2 regions of the Cytobacillus sp. genome follow, and region 1 is predicted to be linked to the other one. Evidence: predicted binding sites of a transcription regulator. Region 1 holds the regulator's gene; the other holds the start of a gene.
The links. The regulator Rex, encoded in region 1, represses fermentation and respiration genes when NADH is low (regulators of the CRP and FNR family bind a similar motif). The targets are predictions, from matches to a motif close to TTGTGAAATATTTCACAA.
Positions count from the first base shown of each region.

Region 2: the regulator Rex is predicted to act here: its motif matches at 1,777-1,794, upstream of ACEQ1T_RS03405 (L-lactate dehydrogenase).

Region 1 is NZ_CAXQGS010000110.1:1,399-5,019, forward strand. It holds gene ACEQ1T_RS19300 (lysostaphin resistance A-like protein) at 116-841, shown strand; gene ACEQ1T_RS19305 (YdiK family protein) at 888-1,091, shown strand; gene ACEQ1T_RS19310 (redox-sensing transcriptional repressor Rex) at 1,113-1,757, opposite strand; gene moaC (cyclic pyranopterin monophosphate synthase MoaC) at 1,785-2,267, opposite strand; gene ACEQ1T_RS19320 (ATP-binding cassette domain-containing protein) at 2,458-3,621, shown strand, end outside.
Region 2 is NZ_CAXQGS010000026.1:25,355-28,975, forward strand. It holds gene ACEQ1T_RS03395 (MFS transporter) at 1-809, opposite strand, end outside; gene yeiL (transcriptional regulator YeiL) at 889-1,560, shown strand; gene ACEQ1T_RS03405 (L-lactate dehydrogenase) at 1,921-2,850, shown strand; gene ACEQ1T_RS03410 (L-lactate permease) at 2,885-3,621, shown strand, end outside.

The DNA.
Region 1 (3,621 bases):
ACTTTAAACATGGTATTTTGCTGCTTTGATGCTGATATTTGAAACCCGCTCCTTTTTAAGAGTACAATGGCTTTAGGACTTGTTTTCCAACATTCAGATTAAGGAGTATAACATTTTGAAGAAGGAATATTGGTTTATATTAATAGCTTATATTGCTATGCAGCTGTCCAGTTTGTTTGGCGTTCCGCTTGTGTTATTTATTGCAGATGCCCTTGGACAGAATCCCGAAGACATGCAGATCCTGGCTGTAGCCTACTGGCTTGTCATCAGTTTTACAGTCACACTGATCATTACGCTTCTATTATTAAGAAAAGAGATGAAAAGAGGCCTGGATAGGGATGCATCTCCCGCAGCAAGCTCAGTGGGCTGGGCAATAGGCGGCATATTTTTGGCCCTGATCGCTCAAGCCACCGCTGCAAGCATTGAAAATATGATTGGCATTGAAATGGGATCTGAAAATACGCAGCAGATAATCCGGATCATTGAGGCATCGCCAATCGTTATATTAATCAGTTCGGTCATCGGGCCAATCCTTGAGGAAATCGTCTTTAGAAAAATTATTTTCGGTTCTCTCCATAAGCGCTTCAACTTCTTCCTTTCGGCCCTGATCAGCTCAGTCATTTTTGCACTTGCCCATTTTGAGCCTGAACATGTACTGCTGTACTCGGCAATGGGGTTCACCTTTGCCTTTTTATACGTCAAGACGAAGCGGATTATTGTGCCGATTTTTGCCCATGTGGCGATGAACACCTTTGTTGCAGTTATCCAGCTGAATCAGGATAATATGCAAAAATGGTTAGAAGAAATGGAAAAAATGCAGAGCTTTATCAGCTTTTTCTAGCTTAGTGGAATGCTGTGCAGAGTTTTAAATTTACTGGGGGATTTTGATGAGAAGCACACCTTTGTTTTCAGGCTTTATTTACATCCTTCTCGGATGCCTTTTCACCTTTATAGCAATACAGAATATCCAGCGTGAAGAAACCTGGGGTTTCTTTACTTATTTTCTGATCATAATTGCTACATTCGATTTTGGCACCGGTCTGCGGATGGTTGGCCTGCATTTTAAATTGAAAAATAAAATGAAAAAATGAGCCCGCAAAAGGCTCATTTTTTTACACTTCTTCAGGATAATTTTTCAGAAAATAAACCAGTGACTGCAATTCCACTGCCAGATCGATATGATGGATACGAATCGAGGCTGGCACAGTGAGCCTCGCAGGTGTAAAATTTAGGATTCCTTTTATTTTCGCATTCACCATCCGATCGGTAATAGACTGGGCAGGCGGTGCCGGCACTGTTAAAATCGCCACTTGAATATTATTATTTACAATAACTTCTTCAAGGTCATCCATATGATGGACCGGCACATCGCCGATTTTCGTGCCAACCTTACTCTCATCAACATCAAAAGCTACTTCTATTTTAGTATTATTATTTTTAAGAAAATTATAGTTAAGAAAGGCTGTTCCTAAATTGCCTACCCCGACCAAAGCTACTTTAGTCAGCTCATCCTGGTCAAGAGTCTTCCGAAAGAAGCTCAGCAGGTAATTCACATTATACCCATATCCTTTTTTCCCTAACGCACCAAAATACGAAAAGTCGCGGCGGATTGTAGCAGAATCCACTTTTACCGCCTCACTCAATTCTGCTGAAGAGACTCTTTGTTTGCCTGATGAGTGAAGATTTTTTAGAAAGCGGTAATATAAAGGCAGCCGTTTAGCTGTTGCCTGCGGTATCTTAATTGGTTCATTGGCCATTCGTCCATCCCCATTTCTTATGATGAATTAACTTCTTTTAAAGTCTCCATTTTTTCCGCCTGTTTTCTCTATTAAAAAGGTTGGCCCAATCACCATTCCTTTATCTACAGCCTTGCACATATCATATACGGTCAGAGCACAGACCGAAGCAGCTGTTAACGCTTCCATTTCCACACCCGTATTTCCCTTCGTTTTTACAGAAGCAGTAATGATAAGAACATACTCTTCCGATTCCGCTTTCCATGAAAATGAAATGTCCACACCCTTTAGCGGCAGCGGATGGCACATCGGAATAATGTCCCATGTTTTCTTGCTCGCCATAATGCCTGCAGTTTGTGCAACAGCGAGTACATCCCCTTTTTTCATGGAGTTGGATGTTATCTTCTCGTATATCTCCTGATTAACAGCAATACTTGATTGAGCGATGGCTGTCCGTGACGTCTCAGGCTTATCGCTGACATCCACCATTTTTGCCCTTCCCTCTTGATTAAAATGAGTAAAATCCGCCATTCAAAACACCTCTCTTCAAAATCATACACTATTTTTCTGTTACTTTGTATGTGCATTGTATGGTTCCTCACATATTTATTTGCCTTTTGTCTTGATTGAATGCCCTGCAGAAGGGCTTATAGTCCTGTCTCCTTTATTGCCGAACATATATGAATGAGTTACACTTACTCTATACCCGAGGTGAAAGAACATGATACTATTACAAGTCAATCAGCTGGCGAAAAATTTTGGCGCTGATCCCATTTTAACCAATATAAAGCTTGAAGTACAAACCAGGGACAGGATTGCGCTAGTAGGGCGCAATGGTGCAGGAAAGTCCACCCTTTTGAAAATTATTGCCGGACAAATGACATATGACTCCGGTGAGATTATAAAGCCAAAGGAAGTTACAATTGGCTATCTTGCACAAAATACCGGCCTGGAATCAGATTTATCCATTTGGGATGAAATGCTGACTGTTTTTAGTCATCTGCAGAAGCAGGAAAAACAGCTTCGCAGCCTTGAAGAACAAATGGCAGACCCTGATATCCTAAATAACTCTGATGCCTATGAACGCATCTTAAAAGAATACGACAAGCTTCAGGTTGATTTCAAAGAAAATGGCGGCTATCAATATGAGGCAGATATCCGTTCCATTCTCCACGGACTCAACTTCAGCTCAATGGGCTATGACACTAAAATTTCATCATTGAGCGGCGGACAGCGTACCAGATTGGCCCTTGGTAAACTTTTGCTGACAAAGCCTGATATCTTAATACTGGACGAGCCTACCAACCACCTGGATATTGAAACATTATCATGGCTCGAACAATACCTGCAAGGATACAATGGCGCCATTCTAATCGTTTCCCATGACCGCTATTTCCTTGATAAGGTCGTTTCCCAGGTTTACGAGATTTCCCGCCGCCAAATAAGAAAGTATCCTGGCAACTACAGTTCATATCTGGATCAAAAAGCCGCGAATTTTGAAAGAGAAATGAAGGAATTCGAGAAACAGCAGGAAGAGATCGCTAAGCTGCAGGATTTTATCCAGCGAAACCTTGCCCGGGCCTCCACAACCAAAAGGGCGCAAAGCCGCAGAAAGCAGCTGGCAAGAATGGACGTGATGGACAGGCCGCTTGGAGACGAGAAATCGGCTTCTTTTGGCTTTGACATTGAACGGCAATCTGGCAATGAGGTTTTAAATATTCATTCTCTTGCTATAGGCTATGAAAGGAAAGTGAGCGGAAATATTTCACTGCGACTGGCAAAAGGAGACAGCATAGCACTTGTTGGGCCTAATGGTATTGGCAAATCCACTCTGCTTAAAACCATCATCAAAAAAATCCCTTCTTTTTCTGGGGAGATTCAGTAC
Region 2 (3,621 bases), on a different contig from region 1:
AGTAATGAGCCGATTGAAAATTTGCGGAAAGTCCGGTCGGCAATGAAAAAGAATAGAATTTCTGCAATCACGGCAATGTTAATGATCAGGCCGATTAAATATTTTGGAGCCTGAATTTCCTGCAAATAAATATAGCCATAGTTGTAATAAGAAGCATGTGCTGCCTGCAGTAAAATGACTATGACGAGCACCAGGCCGAATTGTTTGATGCTGAATAATTTCATTATGGCCCCTTTTGCCTGGCCGGCATTTGGCTTTTCAGATAAAACTGCAGGCGTATTCATGAAACCGAGACTTAAAAATACCAGAACGCCGAGCAGAAGTGCCCAGAATATGGCTTCGTCCCCAAGTGCCCCTGTGAAGAATGTCAGAATCATGCCGGATACGACGAATCCGATCGACCCCCAGGAGCGGCTCCTTCCGTAATCTCTTAATTGCTTACTCTGTACGAGAATGCCCGCAGCACTATCCAATGCAGGCATCAAAGCAGGGTAAAAGAAATGTAAAAACAGCGTTACCAATAGCAGGCTTGAAAAAGAATTGGCCGGGATATAGCAGAGAATGGCGATCAGTGTGCCGATTCCCATCCCGTTAAGCAGGGTTTTACTGCTGAATTTTCCTGATAAATAGGGAAAGGCAAAGAGTGTAGAAAGTCCCCGTATAGCCAAACCTAGACTCATGATCAAACTCGCCTGTGAAACGGTCATTCCTTTTATATGAATCAGCCACCCTGTCCAATAGGGCAGAAAAACGCCCCATGTCATAAAGAAACTGAAAAACTGTCTGCCCATCCAGCTCTGTGTATTCATTAAGTATCCCTCCGATATTTGCATGATATCAGGAAGATTCGTACAATAATATGAGATATCTCATATTCTGAGGTGGAGAATGGAAATTTATAAACAGGAAAAAAGGCAGCAATACCTGGAGAAACACTCCATTTCGCATTTATTTTCTTCTCCGATTGAGGAGTTTATGGAAGTACGCGAATATAAGCGGGATGAGTGGATTATTCGCGAAGGCATGAGGCCGGATTACTTGTATTATGTCATCGAGGGAAAAGCTAAAATTTACGTTACGTATCAAAATGGAAAGGTTTCCTTGATCAATATCATTAATGTCCATGATTATATCGGGGAAATGGAACTATTACATGAAGTGTACTATACAAAGGGGATTCAAGCCTCAACGAAGACGATCTGTTTTGCGATTCCTTTGCATCACTACCGCTCAAGGCTGCTTGAAGATACGACCTTTCTGCGCGAGCTCACCAAGTTTTTAAGTGTGAAAGCCACAAAAATGGCCGAAAAGTATTCACAGAGTCTTTCCTTTCCGCTTGAAAACCGGCTGGCGGATTTCATTCTGCAAACGGCTGATGGGGATGTTTATAAAGAGAAACATGTAACCGTCTGTGACTATTTAGGGGTATCTTATCGCCACTTATTGCATGTTCTTGTGCAGTTTTGTGATAAAGGGTACCTGCAGAAGGAAGGGCGCCATTACCATATTCAGCAGACAGACGCTCTGCACAGGCTTGCTGATGTGCTGAAGAATGAGTGATTTTTATTCGGAAATTCAATAGAACAGAGAAATACGGGCAGGACAAGGCATTTATACAGAAACTATGATCGGGACAATCTGGATGAATCCCGGGAGAAATTATTAAATAATGATAAGTGCCAGCCCCTGTTTATGCTGCAGCTTATAGGGAACAGTGCTTTTATAAAAAGTTTGAGCAAAGACTTGCACGAAATCAAAAATATTGATATATTTTTATTGTGAAGTATTTCACAAATGATTATATCAATTATTTTTTGTGATTAAATGTGAACTAATTCACAATTAGAAAAAAACGAAATTAGAAATTTTTTTACGAAATCATGTGAAGTATTTCACAAATAGATATTGGGGGAAATCAAAATGAATGTAACATTGGGAAACAAAATAGTAATAGTAGGTAATGGGGCCGTTGGATCAAGTTATGCGTATGCGTTATTAAATCAAGGCTTATGTGATGAATTAATCATTGTCGATTTAAATGAAGAGAAAGCAAAAGGAGATGTCATGGATCTAAACCACGGCATTACCTATGCCCCATCAGCTATGACGATTAGATATGGTTCTTATGAGGATTGTAAGGATGCCGCTCTCGTAGTAATTTGTGCAGGGGCGGCACAAAAACCCGGAGAAACCCGCCTGGATCTCGTAAATAAAAACGTTAAAATTTTCAAATCCATTGTAGAGAGCATTATGGAATCAGGATTTAATGGCATTTTCTTAGTGGCAGCAAATCCAGTCGATATCTTATCTTATGCAACCTGGAAATTCTCCGGCCTGCCTAAAGAAAGAGTTATTGGGTCTGGAACTATCCTGGATTCTGCCAGATTCCGTTATTTATTGGGCAAGGAATTTGATACAGCAGCCGTTAGTGTTCATGCGTATATTATCGGTGAACATGGCGACTCTCAATTTCCGGTATGGAGCTTCGCAAATATTGCCGGAACCCCAGTGGCAGAGAGGTTAACAGAGGAAAGAAAAGAAGAAATCGCTGTCCAGGTCCGGGATGCTGCATATGAAATTATTAACGCTAAGGGTGCAACCTACTATGGGATTGCCATGGGGCTGGTCCGAATAACAAAAGCCATTTTGCGAAATGAAAATGTAGTATTGCCGGTTGGCGCACTGTTAGAAGGAGAATACGGCCATCGTGATGTCTATGTCGGGATTCCATCTGTGATTACCAGAAACGGTGTGAAGAACATTGTGGAGCTGTCACTGACCGAGGATGAAAAAAGGAAGCTTGCCAAATCTGTTCAAACCTTAAAAGACATTCAGAATTCAGCATTATAGCGAGTTGACATCCTAGACCAAAGGGGCAGATCATATGTTAGTGGAAACGTTCAATCCTTTTCATAACCTGGCAGTTTCATCCCTTGTGGCAGCCATCCCGATCCTTTTATTTCTGCTTTGCCTGACGGTATTAAAAATGAAGGGTATCCATGCAGCGCTAGTAAACTTAGCTGTTACTTTTTTTATCGTACTTATTATTTTTAAATTGCCCTTCGGAGAAGCGGCGGGAAGTGTTATTCAAGGTGCTGCGGCAGGAATTTGGCCGATTGGCTGGATTATTGTCATGGCTGTATGGCTATATAAAATTTCGGTGGCATCCGGCAAGTTCGATATTTTGCGCGGAAGCATCGCAGGGATTTCCCAGGACCAGCGCATTCAATTTCTGCTGATCGGATTCTGTTTTAATGCCTTTCTCGAAGGCGCTGCCGGCTTCGGCGTACCGATTGCCATTTGTGCCGTGCTGTTAGTGTCACTGGGCTTCAAGCCTTTACAGGCAGCGATGCTCTGTCTCATCGGAAACGGTGCCTCAGGCGCCTTTGGTGCGATTGGAATACCGGTCGGCATTGTCGATACGTTCGGTATTCCAGGTGTCACATCTATGGATGTGTCGATCATGACAGCTCTGACACTGCCGATTATTAACTTTACCATTCCCTTTTTATTGATATGGCTCATTGACGGATTTAAGGGAATCAAGGAAGTATTCCCAGCTATCCTGATCACAGCTGGGGTTTACACCGTCACACAAGCTATCATTACCGTATTGATGGG